Regions from separate parts of the Clostridium beijerinckii genome, predicted to be linked through region 1. Evidence: riboswitches for the same ligand, from Rfam matches in the RefSeq annotation. Region 1 holds a riboswitch; each other region holds the start of a gene.
What was found. Region 1 has a riboswitch for cyclic di-GMP ahead of PZA12_RS15510 (methyl-accepting chemotaxis protein). Riboswitches for the same ligand answer to the same signal wherever they lie in the genome.

Region 1 (5,391 bases):
AGAACATTGTACAATTGGCGAAAGAAATATTAAAAATTATCCATTGCTTACTAATGTGAAAAACATAATTAAGTATCATCATGAAAGGTATGATGGTACAGGATTCTTTAACTTAAAGGGAGAAGAGATTCCATTAATGTCGCAAATTATAGCAATTGCAGATGCTTTAGAAAAAACTTTTGATTTACAGAATAATAATCACGATATGCAAAATAAAGTTTGTGAATTTGTAAGAAATCAAGAAAATGTATCATTTCCTTCAAGAATTGTTAAGGCATTTTTAAAAGTTGCTGGGGATGGGGAGTTTTGGGAGAACTTAGAAAAAAGTTTTATTAGTATAGCGTTAAAAAAAGAAATTCCAAAGCATAGCTTAGAGTTATCTTTTGAAGAAATTCATAGTATAACTAATGTGTTGTCAAAAATTATTGACTCTAAATCTAGCTATACCCAAAGACATTCTCAAGGCTTATCAGAAAAGGTTGCTATTATGTCAGATTTTTATAATTTAGAGAAGGAAGAAAAGATGAAGTTAATTATTGCAGCCGATCTTCATGATATTGGTAAACTAGCAGTGCCTAATGATGTATTAGACAAGCCTGATAAACTTTCTGATGAGGAATTTAAAATTATAATGAAACATCCGGAGTATACCAGATTAGCCCTTCAAGAAATAAAAGGATTTGAGGATATTACTGAATGGGCTTCAAATCATCATGAAAAGTTAAATGGAAAAGGATATCCTCGTGGTATGACAGAAAAAGAATTAGATTTTAATTCACGCCTTATGACTTGTCTTGATATCTATCAGGCACTTACGGAGGAAAGACCATATAGAGAGGGATTATGCCACAAAAAGGCTATGGAAATACTAAAGAGTATGATGGATAATGGATTTATAGATAGTAAAATAACCAGAGATATTGATTATGTTTTTAGTAAGTTGAGTTAAATTATAATGAAGTATTTTCTGATGATTTAGGAATACGAATTACATTTGAGGCTCAAAGCGTCAAAATTGACACAAGTTATTGTGATATAATATTATAGAATGAAAAGGAAGTGAATTCATTATGTTTTTAGTAATAGTAGTTAGCTCCATGCAAAGATTATAATATGTGAAAAACTTTTGCCTGGAGCCAATATATCAACATTAAGTTTTTCATATTATAATAGGTCTTTGCATTCTCATTTAGATATTAAATGTAGAGTGGAGCGAAGAAATTATGAAATATGAAAAAGCACAAAATATACTGCCATATAATATAATTGAACTAATTCAAAAATATACAGATGGTGGATATATCTATATACCAAGAAAAAATGAAAATAAAAAATCATGGGGAGAAAATACTGAGACTAAAAGATACCTTAGTGTAAGAGATAAAGAAATTTTTAATAAGTATTCATCTGGAATGTCCGTTAAAATTTTATCTGAACAGTATTTTTTAACTGAAGGTAGTATTAGAAGAATAATAAGGAAACAAAAAAATTCTACTTAAATATAAAAGAAAAGGCATATTTTTCACAGTCATTGCTATGGAGAATGTGCCTTTTTTCAGAATGATTATAAACATTACAGATTTATTCTTAAACTTGGTCTTCATATTACATGATGATATCATTTATTATGAGGACACAAGGAGATGTAAAATATGAGTATTTTAACAATTGAAAACATGAGTCATTCATTTGGGGATAGGATATTATTTAATGATGTATCTTTTAGATTATTAAAAGGAGAGCATATTGGACTTATTGGTGCTAATGGGGAAGGAAAATCGACTTTTATGAAAATCATTACGGATCAAATATTGCCAGATAAAGGTACCATTGAATGGAATAATAAATTCAGCATTGGTTATATGGATCAACTGGTTGATTTGAAAGTAGGAATTAATGCATTAAATTTCCTAAAAGAAGCATTTGCTAATTTATTTAATATAGAAAGCAAAATTAATAGTTTATATATTGATCTTGAAAATATGAGTGAGAAAAATATGGAAAAGTCTTTAAATAAAATTGCTATCATGCAAGAAATATTAGATAAAAATGATTTTTACAGCATTAATTCTAAAATACAGGCAACTGCGGTAGGTCTTGGAATTAAGGAACTTCTGGATAAAGATGTTTCAACTTTAAGTGGCGGGCAAAGAACTAAAATTTTACTTGCTAAATTACTTTTGCAAAAGCCAGATATTTTATTACTGGATGAGCCGACTAATCATTTAGATGAAGAACATATTGAATGGCTAAAAAATTACTTAATTAATTATGAAAATGCATTTATATTAGTATCACATGATAATGTTTTTTTAAATAATGTGGTAAACGTAGTTTATCATCTTGAGCACAAAACACTAACAAGATATGAAGGAAATTATGACTATTTTATTAAACTATACGAAATACGTAAAGAGCAGAGATTGATTGAATATAAGGAACAACAAAATGAAATAGCGAAGCTTGAAGATTATATAAGAAAAAATAAAGTAAGAGCCTCAACTTCAAAGCAAGCTAAATCAAGAGAAAAGAAACTTAATAAGATTGAAAGAATAGAAATAAAAAAAGAAATTATAAAACCTCATTTTAATTTTAAAACTGTAAAAATGCCAGAGAGTATAATCTTTGAAGTAAGCAACTTGATTATCGGATATAACAGACCTTTAAGCAAACCTTTAAACTTAAAAATGAAAAGAGGACAAAAAATTGCAGTAACAGGAGCTAATGGCTTAGGGAAGACAACTCTGCTAAAAACCTTACTTGGAATGCTAAAACCTATAAATGGTGAAATTACTTTAAGTGAGCATAGAAAAATAGGATATTTTGAGCAGGAAATTGCATGGAATAGCACTAATTCAGTTTTATATGATGTTTGGAGTGATTTTCCTCACCTAACTCAAACTGAGGTAAGGAGAGAATTGGCTAGGTGTGGATTAACAAGGCAGCATATAGATAGCCCTATCAATATATTAAGCGGAGGAGAGCAGGCTAAAGTCAGATTATGTAAACTTATTAATGAATATACAAATGTATTAGTGCTAGATGAACCAACAAATCACCTGGATACTAATGCTAAAAATGAATTAAAGCGTGCGTTAAAGGAATATGAAGGAAGCATGATTTTAGTATGTCATGAACCGGAATTTTATAAAGATATTACTACAGATATATGGGACTGCGAAGAATGGGTGTGCTTTAATAAATGATATCATATTACTCAAAAATTTTATAAGAATGTATGAAAAGAAACATTAAAAAATAGAGTTTTTAGTATTCATTTTTAAGGTTCTTCATATTTATATATAGCTTTTATAGATGATTTACTTAGTGAATAAAATTATGAAGAGGAGATCCTGAGTAGAATTAATTTTGATTCTGCATAGGATTTTTTCATTGTTCAATCCCTGAAGACTACATACAAGGTAATTGATATTAATTAAAGGAACACTAGTGAATTAATTTTATTGAATAGGGAATGTTTATTCTGTTAAAAATTACCATTATAAAAAAATAATGGTAAAGCATCATGAAATTCATGGAATAAATTTCGACAATTTATGTTAAGAATCATTGATTTTTTTACATGAATATGATAATATTTCTATATATTAGGTAAATGTATTTATAAAACAGAACAATTGGAAGCAATGAAAAATTCTCTATATTTGGGAACTTTGAGAATTTGGAGCTAGTTGTGCAACCGACCAATTAAAACTTAGTAATACATAAATATATTAAGTTTTTGTTGGTTTTTTTATTTTTAATTAATCATTCTAATAAATATATTATAATAATGAAATTATATTTAAGATTCTAGTATGAAGATAAGGGGGACAATAAAATGACGTGGCTTAATAATTTAAAGGTAGGTAAAAAATTAACTTTGCTTATAATTTGCTCTTTAGTAGGGTTATTTGCAGTTGGAATAACTGGTTACTATTTTTTACAAACGTCTAGTAAAAGCATGGAGGTTATGTATAGTGAAAGACTGCTATCTAGTGAATGGCTTAGTGAGTCTAGAGTAAATGCAAGGGCTATTTCAGCTGACATTTTTAGAATTATGGTAACTACTGATAAAAATGAAAATAGTGAGTTAACAAAAGATGTAAATACTCGTGCTGAAGAATTTAACAACTATATGGCTCTTTATAAAAAAATGAAATTAGATGATTTTGAGGCTGATAAGATCAGTAAGATTGATAGTAATTTAGATAAATATAGGGAAGGAAGAAAAGTTGCACTAAACTTAGCTGGTGAAAACAAAAATCAAGAAGCTTACGAATATTACGAGAAAAACGTTGAATCATATGCTGATGCTTTCTTAGATGATTTAGTAGAACTTGGAGAACACAATAGACAAATTGCTGAAAAAATAAACACCCAAAATAAAACAAATTTAAAAATTGCAACAGTAGCATTTTTAAGTATTGTGATTATAGCTTCAATCTTAATAATTTTATTAGGAATACTAATAACAAAACGTATCACAAAGAGATTAAATGATTTTGTAATATATATAGGTTCTTTATCTCAAGGTGATTTTTCTGTAAGGATAAAAGAAGAAAGTCTTAATGATAAGAGTGAATTTGGTGTTGTAAGTAATGCGATAGATAAGATGACCAAAAACATTATTGAATTAATAAAACAATTAGGTAATACATCTGAACAATTAGTATTATCATCTGAAGAGCTTACAGCAAGTGCTGAACAATCAGCAGATGCATCAAATTTAGTTGCATCCGCAGTAACAACAATGGCAAATGGAGCAGATGAGCAATTTTCTTTTGCTAATAGCACAAACAAAGTGGTTGAAAACATATCTAATAAGATAAATGTAGCATCTGAAAATACAAAATCCGTTTCATCTTTAACAGATAAGGCGAAAATATCAGCAAATGCTGGTGAAGATGCTGTAGAGAAGGCAATGAACCAAATGGAAATAATAGAGAAAAAGACCAGTGAAACATCGCTTATTATAAGCGAGCTTGAAGAGAAATCAGTGAAAATTGGACAAATACTTGATACAATCCAAGGTATATCAGAGCAAACAAATCTTCTAGCATTAAATGCGGCAATAGAATCTGCAAGGGCTGGGGAAGCAGGGAAAGGTTTTAGTGTTGTAGCAGAAGAAATCAGAAAGTTAGCAGAACAATCACAAGAGGCAACTAAAGAAATAGCTGGAATTATTAATGATGTACAAAATAAAACAAATAGTGCAGTTGCAGTTATGAATGAAAATTCAAAAGAAGTTAAAACAGGAGCAGATGTTGTTGATGTTGCAGGAACAAGTTTTAAGGAAATCCTTCAAATGATAATAGAAATATCTAGGCAGATTCATGAAATATCAGACTCTATCACTGAAATAACTGTTGGAACCAAAGAATCTGTTGA
Region 2 (5,391 bases), 890 kb from region 1:
CCTTTTATTTATATCATCATTTAAAGGGATGTTACTTATTGTCCGTCCACCTTGATCAACTTTTTCAAACTTATTATCAAATATACTTCTATTATTTGTTTTTAATCCAGCAAAAAGAACCCTGCTTCCTATCCTTTTACTAACATAATCAACAGTTTCATAGTTAAAATATCCCATTTCAATGCACCTTTCTTCTCCTACGTACTCATTTGGATACATTATAGAATATTCTAACTGCTTTACTATTTTTTCTTTTGAATATGAACCTTCTACATATTTATTACTTGCAAAATTTAAAGCCAGATTTCCAACGATAATTATAATTAAAGTTGAAATAATTCCGATTGCAATAAGTTTCACATTTAATTTATTTCTTTTCTTTTTCACTTCTTTTTTTATTTCTTCTTCCATTCTATCAGAAAACAATTCGTCAATATCTTTACTCAAATTCTTCACCTTCCCATATTTTCTTGAACCTATTTCTTGCTCTATAGCATAAAGTCTTAGCTGATCCCTCTTCAATGTTAAGTAGCTTTCCTATCTGTTTATAAGTTAAACCCATACTGTATTTTAAAACCAGTAGATTCTTTTCACTTTCTTTCATTAGAGATAGAATTCTATTAATATCTAAAGCACTATCTATATGCATAATTTTAAAATGGCTCTCAATAGTTATTAATAATTCATCCGTTAAACTTATGTTCACCTTGCTCTTTTTGTACAAGCTATAAAATTTGTTTATGGATACTTTAAACATCCACGCCTTTATGTTCCCATCAATTAAAATGTCAATATTTTCATAAGTCTTGATAAAAGTTTCTTGTATAATATCCTCTGAATCTTCCTTTGATGCTCCTATAGAAATCAAATACCTATATATTATAGATAAATCTTTTTTTATTAAATCACATGTACTATCTTTAATGATTCATCCCCCCCTTTATTGAACACACTAAAAATAATTAGTATTTATTCTATAAACAATTGTTTTTCATTTTTAATGGCGCCACATATATATAACTTTTAAGTATATTAAAAAGTGAACATACATCTAATATATTTTAAAAAATTATGTTTTTAAAAATATGAAGACTATAAAAAAAACAGAGGCATTATATCTTATGCAATGCCTCTGTTTGCTTACAATCTTCTATATTCCTCTTGTTTTATTTGATTAGTTTTTAAATAGTAGTTAATTTGATTAAGCAATTTTTCTTTATCTTCTGGTAAACTTCCTCTTAGAGAAACATAATTTGATGCGTGATTACATCTAAATATAACTGATTCATTGACATTAATATGTTGTATTAATATCTCTATCTCATTTAATACTTCTTTATCACTTAGAAGTTTAAATTCTTTTCTTAATATTTTATTATACAAATCCGTTTCTTTTTCAACCATAAGAGTTAATACACCTAAATAATTTGGAGCCATAGCGCTTATTAATTCGCCTGTTTTAATTGCATGAATATCGCTCTTTTCAATGCCGCCAACTCCAGCTATAACTGTTACTGATAAAAAGATATCAGCATTTTTAACCATTCTAGCAGCATCAATTATCTCGTTACTGTTTACTCCTTTATTTATATCCTTTAAAACCTCATCACTTCCACTTTCAACACCCATATATATCATATATAAGCCTAAGTCTTTAAGTTCTTTCAACTCTTGATGAGTTTTACCTAATATTGATTTTGGTGTCCCATAAAGAGTTACCCTCCTGCATTCAGAAAATGTATTTCTTATAAGCGTTAAAATTTCTTTTAATTTTTCCGTTGGAATGATTAACGCATCACCATCTGCCAAAAATATTTTTTCTACATGCGAATACATTTCTCTAAAGTAATTTACATCTGTTTTAATATCTTCCAAAGATTTTATTGTAAATTTCTTAGATTTATACATATTACAAAAATTACATTTATTATGAGAACACCCTAAAGTTACTTGTATTATAAGACTATTACTTTCACTTGGAGGTCTATATAGTGGATAATCGTACATTATCAAACCATCTCCCCTGTTATTCTTTAATTAATATAGCATTTTTTAAGTTCTAACACTATCTCTATATATTTTTCTACTTCATTAAATCATCTATAAGAATTTATTCTCATATTAGTGATATTCTAATATATATTTATCTAAAGTATATTTACTTACTTGCATTTCATATGATAGCATCAAACTCATAAATATAACCTTCTATAGATTTTACTACAGAAGGTTATATTTATGAAGTGCATTTTCTAATACTAATATTTATATAACATAACTATACTCTGAGAACCAGATCCAATAGTCCAGAAAATTACATAGTCCCCTCTCTTAACTTTACCTTCCTTTATCGATTCATACAATGCTATGAAAGGGCTAGTAGTTCCAGTATATCCATATTTATTCCCTATATATATACTCTTATCTTCTCCTATATCTAAAAGTTGTCTTATATTTTTTATATTTATAAACGCAAACTGAGAAAAGCAGAACATTTTAATGTCTTCATTTTCTAAGCCATTTTTCTTCAGCATCTTTTTAGCAATCTCTGCTGCTGGATAAACACATGCCCCACCATCGAATGGCAACCATTTCAAATAAAGCTCACCTACATCATTTGATTTGAAGAAATTAGAGAATCCTTTACTTGGATACATAATATTATGACTTTCCTCTGTGTTTATATAATATTCTGCATCAACTATTCCACACTCTTCTTCAACTTTTTCCAAAATTATTGCACATGCAGCATGTCCATAATTTCCATAGCAAAGCTCATTATTGGGATCAGCTAACGAATCGACATCATCACAACCAATAATCAATGCTCTTTTAGCTCGCTTTGACGATTCTAAATAATTTGATATATTCTCTAAGGCAACAGTCATACCAGCACAATTTGCATTCATATCAAAACACATTACATTTCTTCCCGCATTTAATTCCTTATGTATTAAAATAGATGTTGCTGGTGCTATATATTCAGATAATATAGATGAATATACTAGCACATCTATGTCACTACCTGTCAAGTTAGCTTTATCTAATGCTGATTTTGCTACTTTTACTGCTAGAGATAAAGTTGTCTCCTGTTCATTAAACATAAAGCGTTTATCTCTACCCATTACATCTACCAATAAATGTTCTACATCCTTATCTTGTTTTTCAAAATGTTTTAAATAAATATCATTTGAAACAACTTTAGATGCATGACAAATATCAATGCAACTTAATCTTATTCCCATAATAATCTCCTAGCTAATGTAATTCAATTTAATATTATAAATTATGTATTGTTTTAAATTATTTCAATTCCCAATCCAGTGTTCCTACTTATTCTTGATAATTGCATCTTTAAAGTTATATTACTACCAACATTTGCTATAACCTTTACAAACTTGCAAGCCTTGTACATTTGAAAACATCCTTCTAACATTGGTAACATCTCTTGTCTTGAAACGTTTAACTCTCTTGCATCAAAATTTAATACATATTCTGAAGTTTGTATAGGAGATAGTTCTTTTCTAAAATCTTCAACAAAACTATTAGCATCGTCTGGTTCAAACATTCCCCATATCCTTATGTTAATCTCCTTTTTCGCCTTGTCCAAAGACAACTGATACTTTTTCATTTACTACACCTAACCTTTCTTTATTTAAATTCTTATCATATACACATATTTCAATGATTTTCTATTAAAATAAAAAGGTGCCTATTAATTATTAATAGGCACCAAAAATAAACAAATGACTAATGTTTATATAACTACATTTTGGCAACCTGGCAATCATTGAAAATAAATTTCTTTAGACCCATAGCTTTGCGGCCCTGCCTTTCGGCAAGTGTGCTATTATCAATGCATATGATATGCATAATTTTACACTTATTTTTGATAAATTTCAATATTTATACTAATATTTTTACCATTAATGGCATTAAAACTAATTTTAGTAAGTTACATTTATAACCTCTACCTATTTTGAAAAGATTCTTTAAATTCTTTCTTAATAACTAAGAAATCTTCTAAATCATTCAAAAACTGAAATAGCAACGCTCTGTTTTCAAATTCGTTTCGATTCTTAGGTAAATCCATTTTTTCATAGTCTTTTCTAAGTAAATTTAGTTTATTTATAAGCTCTACACAATCATTATCTTCCTTTAGATTCATTGCAACTTCATTTGTAAATTCTGATAATATTCTAGTTTGATCATAAGTCATATAAAATCTCGAAAAATGCCTCTTCATTCTTTTCATTGTATCTAGCTGTATTATTCTCATCTCTATATAACTCAAATAATAATCATTTTTTTTAAATAAACGATTATTATTTATTATCTGTGCCATAAATTTAGACTTATTAATTAATTCCTCAACATTCACTGATATTTGTTTTTCATAAATTGGTACAGCCTGAGTAACAAGGCTTACTGCCATATCTGATAATATAGCTCTATAATAATCTTCTATTCTTTCTTTATTCTTTTCAAATTGTTCTTCTAATGACGCAGTATATAGATTAAACATCATTGCTACTCCAATTCCTACTATCGTTAGCTGTGCCTCATTTATAATCCAAGAAACATTAATATTAGAACTCGTTAAAAGATGTGTCGATAATACAGCACCTACAACCATTCCTTCTCCCATTTTTAGTATTTTAGTTATGGGTATAAATATCAGTAAGAATAATCCAAACACAATTGGATTGTTTCCAAGCAGCATATATAGAATATAAGACAGAAGTATTGCCACTGACGAAGTAATTATTCTTCTACCTGCAACTAATAAAGCTTCTTTTTTAGTATCCTGAATACTAAGTATTGCAATTATACCTGAAGTCACTCCAAATTGTAATCCTATATAATTTGATATAATTATGGCTATTGTCGCTGATAAAGCCATTTTAAATGTTGTTGATTGTAAGTATTTCACCATTTTTAATTTATCTCCCACTATTCTATATTATATTTTTCTTGGGTTCTTTGCTTTTGCTATAATTATAGACTATTTTTTCATTTTTTTAAATTTCTATAGACATACATTTTATTGCTTATTTAAATTATAAATGCTAAAATGCAATTAAATAAATGAAAATATATGCAAACTATAATTAGTATATGAAATTATATCTTATGTTTAATAAGAATAGGAAGTTCATAAGCAAGCATTATAATCCAACTTGCAAAACAGCTTAGCGCGATACCAACTATACCAAACTTGGGAGCAAGTAAATACGCAAATGTCACTCTTCCAATCATCTGTGAGAAAGTTGATAATTAAATTAACTTTTAATTCTCCCATTCCTCCGAAATAACATTGTATTCCATTTGTCCATGCTGGTAGCATGTAGAAAAATGCCATAAAATGAAGATAAATCACACCTAATTATA
Region 3 (5,391 bases), 2.1 Mb from region 1:
GAAACTTCTTATAAGACTAAGAAGAAATTGGCTGGTAAAGTGTTTAATCTTATGAGTGCTTATGATGGGGCTATTTCAAACTTCTTATTAGCTGATGATGAGGAAGAATATCCAGAATATCTTTCAGTTTCATATAAGAAGATGCAAAGTCTTAGATATGGCGAAAATTCACATCAAACTGCAGCTGTTTACGCATCAACAATGCTTGATGGAGCTATGAACACTTTTGAAACATTAAATGGTAAGGAATTATCTTATAATAACTTCAAAGATGTGGATATAGCTTGGAAATGTGCTAATGAATTTGATGAACCAGCATGTTGTGCATTAAAACATAATACACCTTGTGGTGTTGCAATTGGAAAAGATTCTTATGAAGCTTATATGAAGGCATATGAAGTAGATCCAACTTCAATATTTGGTGGAATCATTGGATTTAATAGAAAAGTAGATAAGAAAACTGCTGAAGAAATGGTTAAAATTTTCTTAGAAGTTATAGCTGCACCAGAATATGATGAAGATGCTTTAGAAGTTTTAAAGACTAAAAAGAACTTAAGAGTTCTTAAATTCCATAATACTCCAAAGGCAGATAAATATATGGTTACAGTTGATGGAGCAATGCTTGTTCAAGAGGAAGACAATAAATTAGTAGAAGAAATTAAAGTTGTAACTGAAAAGAAACCAACTGATGAGGAAATGAAAGATTTATTATTCGGAATGAAAGTAGTTAAATACGTTAAATCTAATGCTATAGTTGTTGCTCATAATGGAATAGCACTTGGAATTGGCGGAGGTCAAGTTAACAGAATCTGGCCAACAGAAGATGCTTTAAAGAGAGGAAAAGGAGCTACAATCCTTGCATCAGATGCTTATTTCCCATTTAGAGATGTAGTTGATGAAGCTGCTAAAAACGGTATTAAAGCTATAATTCAACCAGGTGGTTCAATGAATGATCAAAAATCAATAGATGCTTGTAATGAACATGGGATAGCAATGGTATTTACAGGATATAGACATTTTAAACACTAATATAAATAAGTTATTTTTATTAGGTAATTAAGCAATAAATTCTATATTGAATTGAAAATATATAATAAAAACCCTGTGTTTTTTTAAAGTTAATTGTTATAGATAAACAAGTTATGAATTAGACTTATGCTTTGAAATGATTCCCGCATTAGAAAGAAAGGGTACTCTTTTGTGCAGTGTTGCATTTGAGAATATGGCTGTAGGATTTCTTCATTAGAAGTTGTTCCATTTTTGCTTGTACCAATCTTGTATTGGGAGCATGCAGAAATGGACGCAACTTTTGATGTTAGAAATCCACAGTTATATTCTTTAAGTCAACCGAAACAATGGAGTATCCTTTCTTTCGGTTGGTTGTAACATAAGCTATGGGTGTATACTGTTTATCTATAACGGAATATTATTTTGGAGGTATGTAAATGAAACTTCTTTTAATTGGTTCAGGTGGTAGAGAACATGCTTTGGCTTGGAAACTTGCAAAAAGTGAAAAGGTTGAAAAAATATTTGTTGCTCCAGGTAACGGTGGAACTGCAATTGAAAATAAATGCGAAAATGTAAACATAACTGATATTGATGAATTAATTAAATTTGCTAAGGAAGAAATTATTGATCTTACAATAGTTGGGCCAGAAGATCCTTTAACAAAGGGAATTGTTAATAAGTTTAAAACAGAAGGATTAAAGATATTTGGACCAGCTGAAAATGGAGCAATGCTTGAAGGTAGTAAAAGCTTTTCTAAAGAGTTTATGAAAAAGTATGGCGTTAAGACAGCAGAATACGAAACATTTACAGATGTCAATGAAGCGCTTAAATATTTAGAAGTATGTCCTTATCCAACAGTGGTTAAAGCAGATGGTCTTGCAGCAGGAAAAGGCGTTGCTATATGTGAAACTAAAGAAGAAGCAATAGATGCAGTAAAATCGTATATGGTAGATGATATCTTCAATGGAGCGGGTCAAAAAATAGTAATTGAAGAATTCCTAGAAGGTGTTGAGGCATCAATTCTATCTATAACTGATGGAAAGACAATAATTCCGTTCATATCAGGTAAAGACCATAAGCAGATATTTGATGGAGGTAAAGGACCAAATACAGGTGGAATGGGAGTATTAGCACCAAATCCTTATGTGACAGAAGATGTGATGAAGGATTTCGAAGAAAATATTATGGCTAAGACTTTAATTGGTATTAGAGAAGAAGGCTTTGATTATAAAGGAATAATCTTCTTTGGTATTATGATTACTGCAAAAGGAACTTATCTTTTGGAATATAATGTAAGAATGGGAGATCCTGAAACACAATCAGTTCTTTATCTAATGGAAAGTGACTTAGTAGAAGTCATTGAAGCAGCATTAAGAGAAGAACTAGATAAAACCACAATTAAGTGGAATGATGGTATCTGCATAAATGTCGTTTTAGCATCTAAAGGATATCCAGGAGATTTTGTTAAAGGATATGAGATAACAATTGATGAAAAAGTTAAAGATAAAGTATTCTTAGCAGGAGCTAAAGCAGAAGATGGAGTTTTAAAGACTAACGGTGGAAGAGTATTATCAGTTATTGGCCTTGGAAAAACTCTAGAAGAAGCCAGAAAAGACGCTTACGAAAATATTAAATATGTTACTTTTGAAGGGGCATATTGTAGAAGTGATATAGGAACACATAAATAAATATATTAAAGAAATGAGCTATTAGGTATTATCATGATTTAATCAATAACACCTGATAGTTTATTTTTTGCTATATATACCGCGGTAAGTTTCTATATCATAGTCTTAATTAAGAGCTGGTTTGCTAGAAATTTAAATATAAATTTTTTATTATAGGACATATGTTAAAGTTTGTATATATTTTTTTTATTAACTATTTGTTCATTGATTTCCAACTGATTACATGTTAAAATAATCATTAAATAGGAATATTATGTATATAAGGAAACTGTGATTCGAATATTTACTTGGGCACTTTATATTCGATGAGTTAATAGTGCAACCGACCTTTTTATTAAGGTCGGTCTTTTTTTGTCCGCTTAAATAAGTGTATAGATAATAAATTAAAATTGAGGTGCAATCTTTATGTTATTTTTTAATAGGTTAAAGAAATATGATGAACATGGGTTTGATTCAAAAGGAATTCATAAAAACGGTACAAAATTTAATGAAGAGGGTTTTGATAAAAAAGGGGTTCATAAAAATGGCACATATTTTAATACAGAAGGCTACAATATAGACGGGTACGATAAATATGGATATGATAAAGAAGGATATAATAGCGGAGGATATGACAGGCAAGGATATAACAAGATGGGATATAATATAAAAGGATATGATAGGCAAGGGGAATTTTTAGAAACAAGATATAAATGGAAAGTGAAATAGAAAAATAAAAATTGCTATAAATTAATTCAATAATATATGATGCAAAAATAATTCTTCATAAAATTTCTAAAAATATTGCAATAATTCTAGGCATAATTGTGAAATGTGAATTGTGCATTGCAACATATATGTTTATTTCGTGGGGTTACGGAAATTTTGATGGAAATCATTAAATGCAGGGGTGTATCTACTCGCGCATGTTCTAAATTTCGTTAGGACAAGCAAGGGAAGAACAGCTCTGCATTAACTGTTTTTAACAGCTTATTTTTATGTACTCTTAGTTTGAATATAGATAAACAATTTAAGAATTAGACTTATTAGATGAACATATTTGCAAAGTTGATAAAACTTCAATCTCATATCTTCACTAGAAATCATAAATATATTTTCATAGCTTTTCGGAATCAAAATATTTATGATTTCAGTAATTTATCACATAAGTCTAATTTTAAATTTAGATATCTGTATTGCAAGAATTTTAGCCGTAATTGTGAATTGTGAAATGTGCATTGTGAATTGTAACAAACATATGCTAATAAGTTTTTATTAAAAATTTCTAGGAATATATTGACATGTAATTCTACAGGGTGTAGTATAAAAATATAAATACTACACCTTGTAGAATTACATAGAGGAGATGATTAAATATGAAGCTAGGAAAGATATCGGACGCTGAAATGGAGATAATGAAAATAATATGGAAAAAGAATGATCAAATTACTACAGCTGAGATTTTAGACGCGCTTCCAAAAGAAAATTCATGGAAGGTAACAACGATAATGACGTTGATATCAAGATTAACTGAAAAGGGGATTTTGAGTGTAACTAAAGTAGGAAAGTTAAATAATTATTTTCCTAAGATTACAGAAGAAGAATATAGAGCTATTCAAACGGATAATTTCTTAGAAGATATGCATAAGGGATCAGTTAAAAACTTTATGGCAACATTGTTTAATAATAAGAAAATAAGTAATAAGGATATTGCAGAGTTGAAAGAATGGCTCAAAGAGGTGTAGGCATATGAATATTCTAAATTATATTTTGGAAATGTCACTAGCAGGCAGTTTTATGTTTTTAATACTTTGTTTATTTAGGCCATTTACTAAGAAAACTTTTAGTGCTACTTGGAATTATTATATGCTATTTATAACGCTTTTAATTTTTATTATACCTATTGGGAGTTTTGTTAAACTGCCTCAAATAGTGGAACATAAGAATTATTTATCGATGCAGGATAAGAATACGGTAGTGCAGCAAAATTATGAAAAGATGCTGAAGAGCAATGATAAAAGTGATGAGATAAGAGTTTTGCAAGGGGATGGTACACTTAAGCCTGTGAGCCAGAGTCAAGTAGACTTAAAGCAGACAAGTAAGTATGGCTCAAAAAATAATGAATAGAGATATGTTACTTTATGCATGGATATTAGGTGTACTCATACTAGTAATTAAGGAAACTTACGTATATATTTCTTTTTATGAAAAACTTAAAAGTGTAAGTGATATCATTGAGGATGAGTCTATAATTAATGTTTTTGAAAACTGTAAGAAAAAATTAAATATATATAGGAGGATAATTTTAAAAGAATGTGGCGGCATTAAAAGTCCAATGATTACAGGAATATTAACACCTACTATCACAATTCCTAAGATGGACCATAATCTGGATAAGCTTGAAATAATACTGGATCATGAATTAATTCATTTTAAACGTAAAGATTTATGGGTGAAGGTAGTTGCACTTTTAGCAAATGTAATCAATTGGTTTAATCCCATTGTTTATATTATTAGAAATAGGATAAATATAATTTGTGAGCTGTCTTTAGATGAACAACTTATAAAGAATATGGATAAATCAAAAAGAAAATATTATGGAGAAATTATATTAGAGTTAATAGAATATTCTCAGAATAAATCCCTAAGCTTAGGGGCATCAGTTTGTAAAAGTAGAAAGGAGATTGAGACACGATTGAAAAATATAGTGTTTTTT
Region 4 (5,391 bases), 2.3 Mb from region 1:
AGCGCAATAACAATATATAAGGCTGTGATTAAAAATAATGTACCGGTAGGCGTTATGGCTATAGATGTAGAGCTAAGTGAACTAGCAGATCAGTTATCAAGTATAAAATACGGACAAACCGGAGAGTTTATTATTACTGATAAAGATGGTGTAGTTATTTCTGACAATGACAAAACTAAAATTGCTGGAACAGAGCCAACTGAATACAATTGCTGGAATCAGATATCAACTGGTGATAAAGGTAAAATCAAATTCAATTATAATAATAGTACATATGAGGGGTATTTTGAGACCTCGGAACTTACTGGATGGAAGTTAATACTAAAAATCCCATCTAGTGAGCTAAGGAAATCAGAAAATGATTCAACTATAGCATCAATTATAATTATATTTGCAATAGCGGTAATTACATTAATTATAACTATGGCTATTGCTAGAAGAATAAGTAAAGGAGTAAATTCCTTAAAAGATGGAATGGAAAGAACTGCGAATGGAGAATTTAACAAAGAAATTATTATAAATAATCATATTCGCGAATTTATAATTCTAGAAAATAGTTTTAATAAAATGCAGAAAAATATTGCAAAATTAATTAAGAGTGTTGATAATTCGGCAATAAATGTTAATAAAAATGCTATAAATTCAGTTAGTATGAGCAAAGAAGTAGCAATATCGATGAATCAGGTAAGTGAGACAATAAATCAAATATCAAGTGGAACTATGGAGTCTTCTAACAATTTAGAAATGATATCACACAGCATGGACTTACTATCTCAATCTATGAATAAGATAGAAGAAGCGACTGAAAGTGTAAATGGTATGGCAATAAAAGCAAATGATTTAGGTAAAGATGGAATAAAGATTGTAAAGACCGTTATAAATAAATCATATGAAACTAAAAAAAGTACTGAATCAGTAAAAGATGTTGTAAGTGAAGTTTCGGAAAGTATAATGAAAATAGGCACCATGAATAAGGCAATAAGTGCGATTACAGAGCAAACAAATCTTTTAGCCTTAAATGCAGCAATAGAAGCAGCTAGAGCAGGAGAAGCAGGAAAGGGATTTGCAGTAGTCGCTGATGAAATAAGAAAGCTTGCAGAAGAGACATCAGTTTCAGCCAAACAAATAGATGAAATAATAAAAGAAATAAAAAGTAAATCAGAATTAGCAGTTGACAGGGTATTAGAAACAAGTGGAACAGTAGATGATCAAGAGCATGCAGTTAAAGAATCAGAAGTGATATTTACAGAAATAGTAACAGCTATAGAAAGTTTAACAGAAAAGGTGAGTAAAATAGCTGAAGGTGTGAGTAACATAAATAATATGAAGGATGATGTAGTTGAAAAAGTAGAAAACTTATCAGCGATATTAGAAGAAACAGCATCGGGAACAGAGGAAGTTTCAGCGACAGCGCAAGAAGTGACAGCGTCAACAGAAAGCTTTGTTGATAATTTTAATAATTTAAAAGATATGGCTGAGGAATTGAAAGAAAAAATTGAAGAATTTAAACTATAAAAATATAAAATCATTATGATATATATGTTGTAATAATAAATTTACGTTTAAGACTCTAGTGAGCCAAGTGATAAATTAATTGATAAATGTAGAAATTTAATTAAAAAATATATATTTAATGTTTTATAAGATATAAAGGATTGTTGCAAAATGCAATGATCCTTTTACAATTTAAAATAAGGTCTAATTAGCAAATAGTTAGTGTCAGATACAACCTAGTTTTCATATAATATTATATTTTAAGAAAGGTGAATATATATGAAAAATAACCTTAGGTTTGATAGTAATGGCAAGTTTAAAATAGTTCAATTTACAGATATACATGAAGGACCGAGCAGAGACAAATCTATAGAGCTTATAAATAAGATATTAGATTACGAAAACCCCAATATGGTTATATTATCAGGAGATATTATTGATGGCAAATGTCAGACAGCAGAAGATGTAAAAAAAGCTATAAATCATATAGCGGAGCCAATGGAAAATAGAAATGTACCTTGGTGTATAGTTTTTGGTAATCATGATGATGAACATAATATGATGACGAAAGAAGAAATGATGAATTTATATATGAGCTTTAAACATAATCTGAGTCAAGTGGGGTATAAAACTTTTGATAGGATAGGTAATTATAATCTTCTTGTAGAAAGTTCAAAAGATAAAACGCCTAAATTTAATATATATATGATAGATTCAGGAAAATACGCTCCTGCCATTATTGGAGGATATGATTGGATAAAACTTACTCAAATATGGTGGTATAAAAGAACAGCGATAAATTTGAAGAAAAAATATAAAAGATTAATACCTGCGCTTATGTTCTTTCATATACCTTTAAAGAAGTTTAAAAAGGCATGTAAGACTGGATTAGTAAATGGTGAAAGGCTTGAAGATGAGAGCTGTGCCAAGATAAATTTATGCTTATTTAACAAAATAGTTAAAATTGGTGATGTGAAAGGTATATTTGTAGGGCATGATCATTTTAATAATTACTGTGCTGCTTTAGATGGTGTTAGGCTTGGATATGCTGGATATACTGGATACGGAGGATATGGAGATGACAAAATTCCTCGTGGTGCAAGAGTATTTTTAATTAATGAAGAAAATCCAGCTGATTTTAAAACTTGGACAAGAAGAGAGTTTGATACAGAACTTAAAAAGTAAATTCTATAAAAGAATAATTTTAGGAGATATATTTTCATGAATTGGTATATATGAAATTGAAGAAAATTATTGATTTTTAAATGAATTTATTAGCATGGCGATAAGAAAAATATATATAATATATTTAAATTTATAAATATATTATATTGAATAAATGGTATTATATTGAATTAAACGATTAAATAATATCCATTTTTACAATATTGTAACTTAAATTTAGTGTATATAAGTTGAAAAATGTTGTAAAAGATGTAATAATAGAATAAAAATGAAAAAAATATAATATCAATAGGCACACTTATTGAAAAATAGGGTCGCAAAGCTATGAGTCTAAGGAAAAATTTAATTTTCTATGATTGTCAGGTTGCCAAAATGTATCTATGAATAATAAATTTTATATTTTAATTTTGGTGTCCACAATTATGTAGACACCATTTTTGCGCTCTTAAAACTTACAATAAGAAAGCTATTTTTATTATTTTTTCAAGTGCAAAGTATTTGCTGCTAGAGATTTGAAGTTTGAATTATAAATAATATTAAAAGATCAGAAGGGAGTGGAGAAGGCTAATAAAATATAATCATAGTAATTAGTAGCAAAACTAAAATAAGTTGGACAAACAGTTTGACTTAATGTTGCTTATAAAATCGCGTTGAAAGTTTGACTATGAAGGAGGCGAAAAGATTATTTTTTGCGATTTTAATAATCTGAAATGATATGAGTAAAATAGACGAATTATTAAATGAAGTAGAAGTCATAGTAAAACAAGGGATAAATAAAGAGGGCGTAATAGAAATTTTAAATTCTCTAAAATGTTATTTTCCATACGAAATATTAGATGAAATGAAATTATATGGGGACTATTTACCTAAAAATAATGAATTAGAATTTTCAGAAGAAAAAAGATATCTTCATTTTTTATGGGATGTACTAGATAAATCACCTATGTGCTTAATTGCCAATTTTGCTATTCCTTATAGACAGATATTAGCAAAAAAATTATTTAAGTCATGCGGAAAGAATTTTATAGCTGAAGAAAATGTACGTTTCAATGTTCCTGACAATATAGAAATAGGAGATAACGTATTTATGAACAAAGGTGCTTTCCTAGATTCAAAAGGTGGAATAACAATAGGTAACTCAGTAGGAATTGGCGAAGGCGTTACAATTTTTACTCATTCTCATGAGGAGCATGAACATGAATTAAGGACATATGCAAAAGTAGTAATTAAAGATTACGCTAAAATATATTCTAATTCAACTATATTGCCTGGAGTAACAATTGAAAAACAAGGAATAGTAGCAGCTTCTTCTTTAGTCGGTAAAAATGTTGAAAAAAATGAGTTGGTAGCGGGTATACCAGCAAAGGCTATGAGAGAGAGAAAAACATTAGATAGAAATCAGGAAGAATTAAAGCATATATGGTTGCATAACGGTGAATTTCAAGAGTAAAAAATTTGTACACCTTAAGGAGGAAATGATTAATCATGAGAATATCATTTAAATCAAAGTTAATGGTAATAATATTGCCGCTAGTAATAGTTGGATTGATATCGCTGACAGGATTTGCATATATTAATTTTAGGAGCATTATAGAAAGCGAATTAGTGAATTCCATGTCATTAAGAACAACAGAAGCAACTGGTCATATTAATACATGGCTGACGAGTAGAATGGCAGAAGTTCAAGAAACAGCTCAAAGCCCAGTGCTTAAACAAGTTTTGGAAAAAAATCCTGGTTTAAATTTAAATAGCACAGATGGATCATTAAACATAATAGATGATTTAAATTTATCAAGATTTAATTTTATTAAAAATACATATCCAGACGAATATGCAGCAGTCCATATACTAAATAGCCTAGAGCCTAGTGAATGGAGTAACGCTGATAGTTTGAATAAGCTACAAGCGAGATTTTATAATGTAAGCAATGGAAAATTTGCAACTGCTAATTGGGCTAAAGGTGCTGCAACAGAAGCTTCAGAAAGATATTCAAAGACAAATGGCGTTCCTTATGATGCAATATTTAAGCCTACATATTCTGAAGCTTATGATAAGAATGTTGTAATGATGGTTGCGTGGAATAAAGATGCACAAGGAAAAGTTACAGCAGGAGCTGCCTCAAGTTTGGCTATTGAAGCAGTAGAAAATCAAGTTAAAAATCTAAAATATGGTCAAAAAGGTTACGGAGTATTATTAGGAAGTGATGGAACTTTTATAGTTCACCCAAATAAAGATTGGGCCATGAAAGAGAAAATAAATACAGTTAACGATTCAGATCTTACTAAACTTAATGAAGCCATTCAAGGTGATAAACCAGGAGTTTTTAAATTTGGAAGTGGATCTGAGAAAAAAATTGCATTCTATGCAAAGGCACCGATTTCTGGTTGGACAGTTATAAATGTTGTTTATGAGGATGAACTTTTTGCTTCATCTAATCATTTGATACTGATTATGATTGGGATAGTTATAGCTATTATCGTAATTTTATCAGCAGCTATATTTACAGCAGCAACTAAGTTGATCAAACCTTTAGTACGCCTTAATGAGTTCGCGGAAGTTATATCTACTGGAGACTTAAGTGGTTCAATAGAAGTGAAATCCAAAGATGAATTTGGAAATCTTGCTACAGCGTTTAATCATACGATAGAAGCATTAAGAGGCATAATTACAGATATAAATAATGAATCATCAAAGGTAAATGAAGTTTCAACT

Region 2: linked by a shared signal. The riboswitch ahead of PZA12_RS19675 (hypothetical protein) and the one ahead of PZA12_RS15510 (methyl-accepting chemotaxis protein) in region 1 are both predicted to bind cyclic di-GMP.
Region 3: linked by a shared signal. The riboswitch ahead of PZA12_RS05665 (hypothetical protein) and the one ahead of PZA12_RS15510 (methyl-accepting chemotaxis protein) in region 1 are both predicted to bind cyclic di-GMP.
Region 4: linked by a shared signal. The riboswitch ahead of PZA12_RS05095 (acyltransferase) and the one ahead of PZA12_RS15510 (methyl-accepting chemotaxis protein) in region 1 are both predicted to bind cyclic di-GMP.

The regions. Positions count from the first base shown of each region.
Region 1 covers NZ_CP144906.1:3,361,473-3,366,863, reverse strand. The annotation lists gene PZA12_RS15525 (HD-GYP domain-containing protein) at 1-949, shown strand, start outside; gene PZA12_RS15520 (CD3324 family protein) at 1,224-1,499, shown strand; gene PZA12_RS15515 (ABC-F family ATP-binding cassette domain-containing protein) at 1,653-3,206, shown strand; cyclic di-GMP riboswitch class II at 3,632-3,715, shown strand; gene PZA12_RS15510 (methyl-accepting chemotaxis protein) at 3,842-5,391, shown strand, end outside.
Region 2 covers NZ_CP144906.1:4,253,996-4,259,386, forward strand. The annotation lists gene PZA12_RS19655 (anti sigma factor C-terminal domain-containing protein) at 1-447, opposite strand, end outside; gene PZA12_RS19660 (RNA polymerase sigma factor) at 440-868, opposite strand; gene PZA12_RS19665 (radical SAM protein) at 1,141-2,007, opposite strand; gene PZA12_RS19670 (3-oxoacyl-[acyl-carrier-protein] synthase III C-terminal domain-containing protein) at 2,259-3,245, opposite strand; gene PZA12_RS19675 (hypothetical protein) at 3,299-3,631, opposite strand; cyclic di-GMP riboswitch class I at 3,772-3,859, opposite strand; gene PZA12_RS19680 (aromatic acid exporter family protein) at 3,971-4,936, opposite strand; gene PZA12_RS19685 (MATE family efflux transporter) at 5,387-5,391, opposite strand, start outside.
Region 3 covers NZ_CP144906.1:1,221,246-1,226,636, forward strand. The annotation lists gene purH (bifunctional phosphoribosylaminoimidazolecarboxamide formyltransferase/IMP cyclohydrolase) at 1-1,029, shown strand, start outside; gene purD (phosphoribosylamine--glycine ligase) at 1,446-2,696, shown strand; cyclic di-GMP riboswitch class II at 2,951-3,033, shown strand; gene PZA12_RS05665 (hypothetical protein) at 3,102-3,404, shown strand; gene PZA12_RS05670 (BlaI/MecI/CopY family transcriptional regulator) at 4,052-4,420, shown strand; gene PZA12_RS05675 (hypothetical protein) at 4,425-4,802, shown strand; gene PZA12_RS05680 (M56 family metallopeptidase) at 4,780-5,391, shown strand, end outside.
Region 4 covers NZ_CP144906.1:1,077,261-1,082,651, forward strand. The annotation lists gene PZA12_RS05085 (methyl-accepting chemotaxis protein) at 1-1,515, shown strand, start outside; gene PZA12_RS05090 (metallophosphoesterase family protein) at 1,774-2,679, shown strand; cyclic di-GMP riboswitch class I at 2,961-3,051, shown strand; gene PZA12_RS05095 (acyltransferase) at 3,395-4,129, shown strand; gene PZA12_RS05100 (methyl-accepting chemotaxis protein) at 4,165-5,391, shown strand, end outside.